DNA from 2 places in the Streptomyces fagopyri genome. Region 1 is predicted to be linked to the other one. Evidence: riboswitches for the same ligand, from Rfam matches in the RefSeq annotation. Region 1 holds a riboswitch; the other holds the start of a gene.
What was found. A riboswitch is a leader RNA that binds a small molecule or an ion and turns the genes downstream of it on or off. The one in region 1 is predicted to bind glycine.
Positions count from the first base shown of each region.

Region 2: it holds a riboswitch for glycine, as region 1 does, so the genes downstream of both, gcvP (aminomethyl-transferring glycine dehydrogenase) here and gcvT (glycine cleavage system aminomethyltransferase GcvT) in region 1, are expected to answer to the same signal.

Region 1 covers NZ_CP045643.1:3,152,493-3,158,798, reverse strand. Annotated here, with positions in the region: gene glyA (serine hydroxymethyltransferase) at 1-971, opposite strand, end outside; gene gcvH (glycine cleavage system protein GcvH) at 983-1,360, opposite strand; gene gcvT (glycine cleavage system aminomethyltransferase GcvT) at 1,526-2,644, opposite strand; glycine riboswitch at 2,679-2,790, opposite strand; glycine riboswitch at 2,791-2,912, opposite strand; gene GFH48_RS13395 (AAA family ATPase) at 3,081-3,755, shown strand; gene GFH48_RS13390 (enhanced serine sensitivity protein SseB) at 4,032-4,814, shown strand; gene GFH48_RS13385 (enhanced serine sensitivity protein SseB C-terminal domain-containing protein) at 4,984-5,784, shown strand; gene GFH48_RS13380 (ABC transporter permease) at 6,131-6,306, shown strand, end outside.
Region 2 covers NZ_CP045643.1:7,686,693-7,692,998, reverse strand. Annotated here, with positions in the region: gene gcvP (aminomethyl-transferring glycine dehydrogenase) at 1-2,494, opposite strand, end outside; glycine riboswitch at 2,675-2,770, opposite strand; gene GFH48_RS33260 (PRC-barrel domain-containing protein) at 2,885-3,256, shown strand; gene GFH48_RS33255 (DNA polymerase IV) at 3,450-4,868, opposite strand; gene GFH48_RS33250 (MerR family transcriptional regulator) at 5,001-5,675, opposite strand; gene GFH48_RS33245 (bifunctional nuclease family protein) at 5,946-6,306, opposite strand, start outside.

The sequences.
Region 1 (6,306 bases):
ACCAGGACCAGGTGCACCTCCGTGCCGCCCGACAGGACCGAGACACCGTGCTCGGTGACGTCGGCCCGCACCAGGCGCTCGGCGAGGATCCGCGCGCCGTCGAGCGTGCGCTGCTGGCGCTCCTTGAAGTCGTCGGTGGCGGCGACCTTGAAGGAGACGGCCTTCGCGGCGATCACGTGCTCCAGGGGACCGCCCTGCTGGCCGGGGAAGACCGCGGAGTTGATCTTCTTGGCCAGTTCGGCGGTGGAGAGGATCACGCCACCGCGCGGGCCGCCCAGCGTCTTGTGGGTGGTCGTGGTGACGACGTGGGCGTGCGGCACCGGGTTCGGGTGCAGCCCCGCGGCGACCAGGCCGGCGAAGTGCGCCATGTCGACCATCAGGTACGCGCCGACCTCGTCCGCGATCCGGCGGAAGGCGGCGAAGTCGAGCTGCCGGGGGTAGGCGGACCAGCCGGCGACGATCAGCTTCGGCCTGGACTCCTTGGCGAGGCGCTCGACCTCGGCCATGTCGACCTGACCCGACTCCTCGTCCACGTGGTACGCGACCACGTTGTAGAGCTTGCCGGAAAAGTTGATCTTCATGCCGTGGGTCAGGTGCCCGCCGTGCGCGAGGTTCAGGCCCATGATCGTGTCGCCCGGCTTGAGCAGCGCGAACATCGCGGCCGCGTTGGCCTGGGCGCCCGAGTGCGGCTGCACGTTCGCGTGCTCGGCGCCGAACAGCGCCTTGACGCGGTCGATGGCGATCTGCTCGACGACGTCGACGTGCTCGCAGCCGCCGTAGTAGCGGCGGCCCGGGTAGCCCTCGGCGTACTTGTTGGTCAGGACCGAGCCCTGGGCCTCCATGACCGCGACCGGAGCGAAGTTCTCCGAGGCGATCATCTCCAGGGTGGACTGCTGGCGGTGCAGCTCGGCGTCGACGGCGGCCGCGACGTCCGGGTCCAGCTCGTGAAGGGGCGTGTTCAGAAGCGACATGCGGTGACTCCTCAGCCGGCGGTGAAGGCGGTGTACTCGTCGGCGGACATCAGGTCGTCCGGCTCGCCCGTGACGCGTACCTTGAACAGCCAGCCGCCCTCGAAGGGGGCGGAGTTCACCAGCGACGGGTCGTCCACCACGTCCTGGTTGGCCTCCACGATCTCGCCGGTGACCGGCGCGTACAGGTCACTGACCGACTTGGTCGACTCCAGCTCGCCGCAGGACTCGCCCGCGGTCACCGTGTCACCGACCTCCGGAAGCTGGGCGTAGACGACATCGCCGAGCGCGTTGGCCGCGAACTCGGTGATGCCGACCGTCGAGACGCCGTCCTCGGCGACCGACAGCCACTCGTGCTCCTTGCTGTAGCGCAGCTGCTGGGGGTTGCTCATGGCCTGAATTCTCCTGTACGCGGGGGAGTGCTGATGCACGGGTACGGACGGGGTGTCGGGTGTCCTGGGACAAGGGAAGGACGAGGGAAGGGCAGGGACGGACAACGGAAAGGGGACAGGGCGCGACGGGGTACGTCACGTCGACGCGCCCGAGCCCCGGTGGACCTACTTCTGGCGCTTGTAGAACGGCAGCGCCACGACCTCGTACGGTTCGTGACTGCCCCGGATGTCCACGCCGACCCCGGGGGTGCCCGGTGCGGCGTGCGCGGCGTCGACGTAGGCCATCGCGATCGGCCGGCCCAGCGTCGGGGAGGGAGCGCCGGAGGTGACCTCGCCGACGACCGTGCCGCCCGTGACCACGGCGAACCCGGCGCGCGGCACCCGGCGGCCCTCGGCGACGAGCCCGACGAGCACCCGCGGGGGGTTCGCGGCGGCGCGTTCGGCGGCGGCCTCCAGGGCCTCGCGGCCCACGAAGTCGCCCTCCTTCTCGAACTTCACGACGCGCCCGAGCCCCGCGTCGAAGGGGGTGAGCGAGGTGGTCAGCTCGTGCCCGTACAGCGGCATGCCCGCCTCCAGGCGCAGTGTGTCGCGGCAGGACAGACCGCACGGGACCAGCCCGGCCGGCGCGCCCGCCTCGGTCAGCGCCTGCCACAGCTTCTCGGCGTCGGACGGGGCCACGAAGAGCTCGAAACCGTCCTCGCCCGTGTAGCCGGTGCGCGCGATCAGCGCCGGGACGCCCGCGACCGTGCCGGGCAGACCGGCGTAGTACTTCAGGCCGTCGAGGTCGGCGTCGGTGAGCGACTTGAGGATGCCGGGGGACTCGGGGCCCTGCACGGCGAGCAGCGCGTACGCGTCCCGGTCGTCGCGGACCTCGGCGTCGAAACCGCCGGCGCGCTCGGTCAGCGCGCCGAGGACGACCTCGGCGTTGGAGGCGTTGGCGACGACCATGTACTCGGTCTCGGCCAGCCGGTACACGATCAGGTCGTCGAGGATGCCGCCGTCCGCACGGCAGATCATGGTGTAGCGGGCACGGCCCACGCCGACGGAGGCGATGTTGCCGACCAGCGCGTGGTTCAGGAGCGCGGCCGCCTGCGGGCCGGTGACCGTGATCTCGCCCATGTGCGAGAGGTCGAAGAGACCGGCCCGGGTGCGGACGGCGACGTGCTCGTCGCGCTCGGAGCCGTACCGCAGGGGCATGTCCCAGCCCGCGAAGTCGGTCATCGTCGCGCCCAGCGAGCGATGCAGGGCATCGAGCGCGGTACGACGGGGTGCGTTACTGCTCATCGGTGGGGCTCCCAAGGCATGACGGCGAGGTCGTTCCTCCCCATCTGTCATCGGAACCTGAGAGGTTCATCACGACCCCGCGAACGGAGGTCATGACTTGCACCTTGGGTGGAGCCACCGGTGAGCGGCCCGCTTTTCAGATGTGCCTCGCCCGCGCGGTAACGGGGCCTGAGAGATTCAAGGGAGGGACTTGCTCCTTCGGCGTCCCAGCAGAACGTACGTCACACGGATGCGTGCACGTCACTGGGAACTCTCCCGCGCGGATTCAAGCGGCCGGTATGCAGTTGGCGGGCACATCATTGCACGCGCCGTCCGATGACGGCAGTCCGCATCTGTAACCGGGCTGTGGCAGTCCGAACACGGAAACAGGAAGCGCCGCGCATTACCTTCTCTTTACACTCGACGGGGATGGGACTCCAGACCCAAGGGGAGGACGATCACGGTGAACAGGACCAGGGCGTACGCGACGACCTCGGCCCTCGCGCTGCCGCAGCAGCCGAGTACCCCGGTCCGGGAGGGGTGCGGCACGCTTCCGGCGGCCGTCGTGCGCGACCTCAGGGAGCGCGCGGGACACAGCCCGCACGGTCTGTACTTCGGCACGGCGGACCTCGTGGTGGTCACCGGACTGCCGGGCAGCGGCAAGTCGACCCTGATGCGCCGCGCGGTCGCCGGCCGGCGCGTGGACTCCCAGGACACCCGCGACCGCTGGGACGGCCGGCTGGCGCGCCGGCTCCCGTACGCGGTCTACCGCCCCCTCGTCCGCCTCGCGCACTACGCGGGCCTGCGCCGCACGCTGCGCTCCGGCGCCGGCGTCGTCGTCCACGACTGCGGTACCCAGGCGTGGGTGCGCCGCTGGCTCGCCCGGGAGGCCCGCCGCCGCGGCGGCACACTCCACCTCCTGCTCCTCGACGTCACCGCGGGCACGGCGCTGGAGGGTCAGCGTGAGCGCGGCAGGGGCGTCTCGCGGTACGCGTTCGCGCGGCACCGGGGCGCGCTGAGCCGGCTGCTGCGCTCCGTCGAGCGGGGCGAACTGCCGGAGGGCTGCGGCTCGGCGGTGCTCCTCGACCGCACCGCCGCGGACGTGCTGCGCCGGATCGACTTCGACGGCTGATCCGACGGCTGGGAGGGTGCGGGGCCGGTCACCGGGGCACGCGCCGCACGGGAACCCGTCGTGCCGGAGCCCGTCGCACGGGAGCGCGGAGCCGGTCGGACGAAGGCCGTACGCGAGCTCGTACCGGAGAACGGGACATCGTCGTACGAGAGGGTCGTAGGCGCCCACTAACCTTTCCAGCCGGAGCACCACAGCGGAGCACCCGAGCAGCAGACCAGAACAGCACACCAGGACACCGGAACACCGGATCAGCGGTTCACAGCAGGCGGTAGACAGATGGACTTCCCCGACTTCCCGGCACCAGCGCACCCGCACCCCCACCCGCACGGCGGCTGGCCGGGCAACGAACTGGAGGAGGTGCTCTCCGCGTCGCTCGGAGTGCCCTCGGCGGGCGGCCGCATCGTCGAGGTCCTCGGCCGCAGCTTCGTCTGGGTGCCGCTGCCCAACGGCGGCGGACCGCACGCGGGCCCCCTCGACCTGCCCACCCTGGAGATCGACGGCCAGGCGTACGTACCGGTCTTCAGCTCCGAGGAGCAGTTCCGCCAGGTCGTCGGGAGCCATCTGTCGTTCACCATCGCGCCCGCCGTCGAGTTCGCGCGCGGGCTGCCCCCGCAGGTCGGCGTCGCGATCAACCCGGGCGGTGTGGTGGGCGTACCGCTGCCGCCCCTCGCGGTCGCCGAGCTGTGCCGTGCCGGACGCACCCCGCTGGACGGTCCCGCGAGCGGCGGCCGGGTGAAACTCTTCGAACCCGACTGGCAGGACGAGCCGGTGGACTTCCTGGCCGCGGCCTCGGGCGAGTTCGCGGCGACCGGTGTGGTGCTGACCGCGCGCCGCTGCCTGGCCAGCATCGAGGGCGACGACCCCGTGATGTTCATCGGGGTCGAACTGGCGGGCTGGGAGGGCGACGCCACGGCGCCTCCGCTGGACGCGCTGGGCCGGGCCCTCGGCCGGGTGCCGGTGGACCGGCCGGTGAACATGGTGTTCCTGGACGTCGCGCAGGACCCGGTGGGGGAGTGGATGCGCGTGAACGTGCGCCCGTTCTACCGGCAGGGCTACTGACGCGGTGGCCCCTCCCGCGCCATGCGTCAAGTCGCTGTCAGGATCGCCGCTTAAGCTGGTTTCATGGCTCGGTCGGGGTGTGGTCGAGGTGTCGACGCACCCGGGCCACCGGTGTCGCTGGCGTAATGGGTGAGTTCATCGTGATTTCTTCGCGAAGGGGCGATTGAGGGTGAGTGCGTCGGGCACGGCCGCGGCCGGACAGGTCGAGCACATGCTGCGCCAGGTGACGCCCGGGCGTTACGACGCCTACGAGGCGCTCCTTCGCGCGCTCGCGACCCCGTCGTCCGGCCAGGTGTGGATGCTGCTCTGGCACGGCCAGGGCGGCTCCCCGGACGCCCAGTACGGAAACATGGAGGTGGGCGGTTTCGGCTACGCGCCGTGCGTCACCTCCGCCCAGGAGCTCTCGGCCAGTGGCTGGAACAGGTCGTACGAGGTCGTCGACGGCCTCGACGTGGCCCGCACCCTCTACCCCGACCACTTCGGACTCTGGCTCAACCCGCACGCCCCGGGCGGCGGGCTCGGCATCCCCTGGCTGGACCTGCGCCGGATCGCCGCCGGCCTGGAGCGTCAGCCCGCCGGCCCGCTCAGGCTGTCCGAACCCGGCATCGAGATCCCGCAGTTCTACGCCCTGCTCACGCAGAACGCGCACCGCACCCCCGCCGTCCGTTCGCTGCGGCGCACCTGGGTGCAGCCCACGCTCGGGGCGCCTTATCTGGCCATCGGGCTCGACGTGTACGACACCTCGCCGCCCGCCGTCGACTCGGTGCGGGCGATGATGCAGCAGTCGATCGGCGCGGTCCCGGACGGCCTGCCCGTGTCCACCGTCGCGATGTCCGACGAGTACGACCCGGTGGCGATGTGGCTGCGCGCCAACGCGCGCCCGTTCTACGACCGCGAGGCCCACGCGGCCCCGGCGCAGGCGCCGGTGGCGGGCGGGTACGGGTACCCGCCGGCGCGCGGTGTCTACTGAGGCCGTCGCTGAACGAACGGTGAAGGGCCGTCACGGGTCCTTCACCCGGGGCCGCGCATTTCTTCGCGCGTAGATGGCAAGGGATCGTCCGGTTAGTGCCCTTATCCGCCGTGACCGCACCAACTGCCCCGTGTCCGACACCCGTTACCCACCGTCCGGATAACGGAACACCTCGAATGGCATCACGTTTAGGCATCCATTCACCGTCAGGTCTGGCTACAGATCGCCGGTGCGTTGAAGACTCCCGCTCCAAGGGGGTTTAACTCCCGTGTACGACGGACTGATCATGCCGCCACAGCGGCACGTGTGGGCCGGCTACCGCCGGTTGAGAGGGGTCCCTGCCACGATGACGGCACCATTGCACGAGCCGACCGCGGAAGCGGCTCCGAGCGCGACCGAGGAAGCGGCGGCTGCCAGCGCTGCCGAGGCCAAGGCGGCGGTACAGGGGCGGTCCCTCGGGCGGATCGCCTGGGAGCGCCTCAAGCGGGACAAACTCGCCCTCACGGGTGGCATCGTCGTGCT
Region 2 (6,306 bases), 4.5 Mb from region 1:
CGACGCTGACGCCGGTCGCCTTCGTCAGCGGACGCAGATCGATGATGCACTCGTGGGCGACGAGCCCGCCGGGGCCGGTGTACAGCACCGGGTAGTGCGGCTCCAGACGCTTGGCGATGTAGTTCGCCGACAGCACGGCGACCTGCGTGGCCCGCTTGAGGCCCTCGCCGCCCATCAGGCGGACGTACGCCCACGAGATGGGCAGGATGCCCGCGGAGCCCCAGGGCGCGGCGGAGATCGGGCCGACACCGGTCTCGGGACCGGCGGCGGGCTGGAGCGGGTGGTTCGGCAGGTACGGCGCGAGGTGCGCGCGCACACCGACCGGGCCGACACCCGGACCGCCGCCGCCGTGCGGGATGCAGAACGTCTTGTGCAGGTTCAGGTGGGAGACGTCACCGCCGAAGTGGCCCGGCTTGGCGAGGCCCACCAGCGCGTTGAGGTTGGCGCCGTCGACGTACACCTGCCCGCCCGCCTCGTGCACCTGGGCGCAGATGTCGGCGACGTGCTCCTCGAACACACCGTGCGTCGAGGGGTACGTGATCATCAGCACGGACAGCTCGTCACGGTGCTGCTCGATCTTGGCACGCAGGTCCGTGATGTCGACCTCGCCGTCCTCGGCGGTCTTCACGACGACGACCTTCATGCCGGCCATCACGGCGCTCGCGGCGTTCGTGCCGTGCGCCGAGGACGGGATCAGGCAGACCGTGCGCTGCTCGTCGCCGTTGGCCCGGTGGTAGCCGCGGACGGCGAGCAGACCGGCCAGCTCGCCCTGCGAACCGGCGTTGGGCTGCAACGACACCTTGTCGTACCCGGTGACCTCGGCGAGCCGCGTCTCCAGCTCCTCGATGAGCGTGAGATAGCCGCCCGCCTGCTCGGCGGGTACGAACGGGTGCAGCTGGCCGAACTCGGGCCAGGTGACCGGCTCCATCTCGGTGGTCGCGTTGAGCTTCATGGTGCAGGAGCCCAGCGGGATCATGCCGCGGTCCAGCGCGTAGTCGCGGTCGGAGAGCCTGCGCAGGTAGCGCAGCATCGCCGTCTCGGAACGGTACTGGTGGAACACCGGGTGCGTGAGGTAGTCGTCGGTGCGCAGCCGCGCCGCGGGAAGCGTGTCCTCGGTGAGCGCGTCCAGCGCCTCGATGTCGCCCTCGACTCCGAACGCGGTCCACACGGCGGCCAGTTGCCTGCGCGCGGTGGTCTCGTCACAGGCGATCGACACGTGGTCGGCGTCGACCAGGTGGAGGTTGACGCCCTGGTCGCGCGCGCCGGTCACGATCTCGGCGGCCCGGCCCGGCACCCGGACGGTCAGGGTGTCGAAGTACGCGCCGTGCACGACCTCGACGCCGCCGGCCTTCAGCCCCTCGGCGAGGAGGGTGGCGTAGCGGTGGGTGCGACGGGCGATCGTCCTCAGTCCGTCCGGCCCGTGGTAGACCGCGTACATGCCCGCCATCACGGCGAGCAGCACCTGAGCGGTGCAGATGTTGCTGGTCGCCTTCTCACGGCGGATGTGCTGCTCACGCGTCTGCAGGGCGAGCCGGTACGCCTTGTGTCCGTCCGCGTCGACGGAGACGCCGACCAGTCGGCCGGGCAGGCTGCGCGCGAACTTCTCGCGCACCGCCATGTATCCGGCGTGCGGACCGCCGAAGCCCATCGGGACGCCGAACCGCTGCGTCGTGCCGACCGCGATGTCGGCGCCGAGCTCGCCGGGCGAGGTGAGCAGGGTCAGCGCGAGCAGGTCGGCGGCCACGGTGACGACCGCGCCGAGCTCGTGCGCCTGCTCGATGACGGGCTTGAGGTCGCGTACGGCACCGGAGGCGCCCGGGTACTGGATGAGCACACCGTTGATCTCGCGCTCGGCGATCGCGGCCGGGATGCCCTCGCTCAGGTCGGCGACGACCACCTCGACGCCGGTGGGCTCGGCGCGGGTCTCGATGACGGCGACGGTCTGCGGCAGGGCGTCCGCGTCGATCAGGAAGAGGCCCTTCTTGTTCTTGCCCATGCGCCGGGACAGCGCCATCGCCTCGGCGGCCGCGGTGCCCTCGTCCAGCAGCGAGGCGCCGGAGGTGGGCAGGCCCGTCAGCTCGGCGACCACGGTCTGGAAGTTGAGCAGCGCCTCCAGGCGGCCCTGCGAGATCTCCGGCTGGTACGGCGTGTACGCGGTGTACCAGGCCGGGTTCTCCATGACGTTGCGCAGGATCACCGGCGGCGTGAAGGTGCCGTAGTAACCGAGGCCGATCATCGAGTCGAGGACCTGGTTGCGGTCCGCGAGGGAGCGCAGCTCGGCCAGGACCTCGGCCTCGGTGCGCGCGCCCGGGAGATCCAGCGCCTCGGCGTTCTTGATCACGTCCGGCACGGCGGCGGCCGTCAGCTCGTCCAGCGAGCCGTACCCGACCTGCGCGAGCATCTTGGCCCGCGCTTCCGGGGCGGGCCCGATGTGGCGCTGCTCGAAGGGGATGCCCTGTTCGAGCTCGGAGAGCGGAATGCGGTGGGCGGTCATTGCGGAGGCCTCCTGGTCACACACGACCTTCGAGGGGCACCACGGCGTAGGTGCCCCGACGGCCTCCCCCTCTGTCATCTCGACCTGAGAGCTTCACCGGACCGCCGACCCGCTGCGACCCGGCTTTCACCGTCGGTGAGAGCGGAAGCCATCGGCCCCCGCCCTGCTTTCCAGAGTGACCTCGTCCGTGCGGTACGTGAGCCTGAGAGATTCCGGGGAGGATTTGCTCCTTCGGCGCCTCCGATGGTGTCTGGAGGACTCTCCCGCACGGGGTCAGCAGCCGCTTGCCAGCGTACCAGCGAGAACAACGCACGAGCTTTCGAGTGGCCACCGTCACGAATGTGCTCTTTCGTAGTGCCTACGGATGAGTTGCAATCGACTGGAGGGCCCGTGCAGACCGACATCGATCCGCGCAACCTGATCGGCCGCAAGGCGCTCGACCGCAACGGCGCCAAGATCGGCACGGTCGACGAGGTCTATCTGGACGACGCGACCGGCATACCGGAGTGGGCCGCCATACGTACGGGCCTGTTCAGCAGGGACGCCTTCGTGCCCCTGGAGCCCAGCGAACTCGTCGAGGGCAGTCTGCGGGTCCCCTTCGAACGCGCCCTGATCAAGGACGCCCCCGACTTCGGCGTGGGCCGCCACCTCTCTCCCGAGCAGGAACTCCAGCTCTACCACCACTACGGTCTCGACGTGACGCCTCCGGCCCTCCCGCCGGACCACGACTTCGGCCGTCTGGCGGGAACGGACGAGACCTGAGACACCCCTTCGGACCGCTGAGCCGCGTCCGAAGTACGGCGGGCCGCGCGACTCGCCGGTCGGCCGGCCAGTGACGGCGGGCGACGCCCGGCCCGATTCCCGGCGGTCGCCCCAGCCCGTCCCGGCGGTCGCCCCACCGGCGCCCCAGCCCGTCCTGGCAGTCGGCCCGTCCCGGCGGCCGAGCCGAACGGGCTCAAGCCCTCCCGGGCGTACCGGCGCACACACCGGACGAGTCCTCGGGTCTTCGTCGCACCAACGGCAGCGGATCCGCCGGTTCCAGGGCCGCGTCGTCGGTGCGGAACGTCCGCACCCGCCCCGGTCGCGAGTCCGGCGTCTCGAATCGCACGGTCACCCTTCCCAGCCCGCTGCCCTGCACCCAGCCGTGCCCGTACTCGGCATGGTGCACGTCGTGCCCCGCGGGCCAGCGCCGCTCGGCCGCCGTCACCTGCTCGGCCGCAGGGTCCTCCGCCGCGGCCTCGTCGGGATGCTCCTGCGCCGCCGTCTCCTCCTCGGCGGCCCTGGCCTGCGCCTGCGCCTGGGCCTGGGCCTGGGCGAAGAGGTCCTCCTGCGTGTAGTCGGCGAGCCCTGACACCCCGACGCCCAGCAGACGTACGCCTCCCGTCGTGTCCACCGCCTCCAGGAGCCGGCCCGCCGCCTCCCGTACGACGGCGGGGTCGTCCGTGGGTCCCCGGAGCGTCTCGGACCGGGTCAGCGTCGAGAAGTCGTACCTGCGCACCTTGAGCACGATGGTCCGTCCCGACAGGCCGGCCCCGCGCAGCCGCTGCACACACCGGTCGGCCAGCCGCTGCACCTCGAGCCCGACCCGCACCCGGTCATGGATGTCCACGTCGTAGGTGTCCTCGACCGACACGGACTTCGTCTCCCGCTCGGCCACCACGGGCCGCTCGTCGCGCGCCAGCGCCATCGCGTACAGCGCGTGCCCGTGAGCCTTGCCGAGCAGCCGTACGAGCTCGTCCTCGCCCGCCTCGGCGATCTCGTCGACGGTGGTGATCCCGCCCCGTCGCAGATGGTCCCCGGTGGCGGGCCCCACGCCCGGCAGGGTCCGCACCGGCATCGGCCCGAGCAGCGCCCGCTCCGTGCCCGGCTCGATCACCACCAGGCCGTCGGGCTTGGCCTGCTCGGAGGCGATCTTGGCGAGCATCTTGGAGGCCGCGAGCCCCACGGATCCCGTCAGGCCCGTGACAGCCCTGATGTCCGCGCGCAGCTTCGCCCCCGCCAGCCGCGCCGAGGCGTCGTCCCAGGCGGTTCCCCCGGCCTCCAGATCGACGAACGCCTCGTCCAGGCTCAGCGGCTCCACCAGGGGGGACAGGGTCCGCAGCAGACCCATCACCTGGTCACTGATCTCCCGGTAGAGCCCGAAACGCGGCACGAGATACGCGGCGTTCGGCGCGAGCCTGCGCGCCTGGGCCATCGGCATCGCCGAGTGCACCCCGAAGACGCGGGCCTCGTAGGAGGCGGTGGCGACCACGCCGCGCATCCCGAGGCCGCCCACGACGACGGCCTTCCCGCGCAGGCTCGGCTTGGACGCCTGCTCCGCCGAGGCGAAGAAGGCATCCATGTCGAGATGCAGGATCGTGGGGGCGTTTCTCACACCCCTGATGCTGCCCTACGCCACTGACAATGCCCCAGTACTCCGCCGCGCACCGCCGAGCCCGCCTGCGGAGGCGCCCCCGCCGGTCCGCACCACGTCGCCGCGGCACGGACCGCCGGATCGCGCCGACCGTCAGACCGCGCGGTTGCGCCGGCGGGCCAGCTCGTCCGCGGGGTTGTGGCGGACGAGCGTCTCGCCCGTGTCCACCCGCTCCCCGTGCAACTGCGAGAGGGCGTTCTCCACGTCACGCCACACCACGCCGACGGCGATCCCGAAGACACCCTGGCCGCCCTGGAGCAGGGCGTGGACCTCGTCGGGCGAGGAACACTCGTAGACGGTCGCGCCGTCGCTCATCAGCGTCAGTCGCTCCAGGTCCCGGAAGCCGCGCTCCCTGAGGTGCTGGACCGTGGTGCGGATGTTCTGCAGCGACACTCCCGTGTCGAGGAACCGCTTCACGATCTTCAGGACCACCACGTCCCGGAAGCTGTACAACCGCTGCGTCCCCGACCCGTAGGCGGGCCGCACGCTCGGCTCGACCAGACCGGTCCTGGCCCAGTAGTCGAGCTGCCGGTAGGTGATGCCCGCGGCGGCACACGCCGTGGGCCCCCGGTAACCGATCTCCTCGGCCGCCGTCCCACCCTCGCCCGGCACCGCTGTCGGCCGCTGCGGAACGGGATCGGCCGCACTGTCGTGATGGGGGTACCCCCTGCTCGAGCCGAGCCGAGAGCTTGGGGGAGGGTACGGGCCGCTCTCCCCCAGACCGCGTCCGGGGGCACCCCCAGCCGTACCGTCGCCGCTGCTTCTCACGCCGACCTCCGTCCTTGACCTGCCTTCTCGACGGTAGGCAGTCACCAGGGGTGCGTCAACGATCGCCACACTCGGCACGCCGAGTGATAATCACCCTAGGAGTGGTTTCCCGTGTCCCACCGCGGGGAAAGGCTAGCCGAATGCTCTCGGAGTGAGCCGCAGCGCGCCACAGTCGCCACGGGCAATTGCCGCCGGGAGTACTCCGATCCCGTGACGCGGCGCGGCTGCGGGAACGGATGTCCGGGCGCCCGCCGGGGGCGCCCGGCCCCGTCACTGGCTGTTGGTCCCGAAGTCCTCGGGCGAGATCTGGTCGAGGAACTCGCGGAACTTCTCCACCTCGTCCTCCTGCTCGTCCGGGATCGCGATTCCCGCGTCGTCGAGCACCCCGTCACTGCCGTAGATCGGCGTTCCGGTGCGCAGCGCCAGCGCTATGGCGTCGGACGGGCGGGCACTGACCTCGATACCGCTGGCGAACACCAGCTCCGCGTAGAAGACCCCCTCACGCAGATCGGTGATGCGCACCTCGGTGAGTTCCTGGCCGACGGCTTCCAGCACGTCCTTGAACAGGTCGTGGGTCAGCGGTCGTGCGGGGGCCATGCCCTGCTGGGCGAAGGCGATCGCCGTCGCCTCC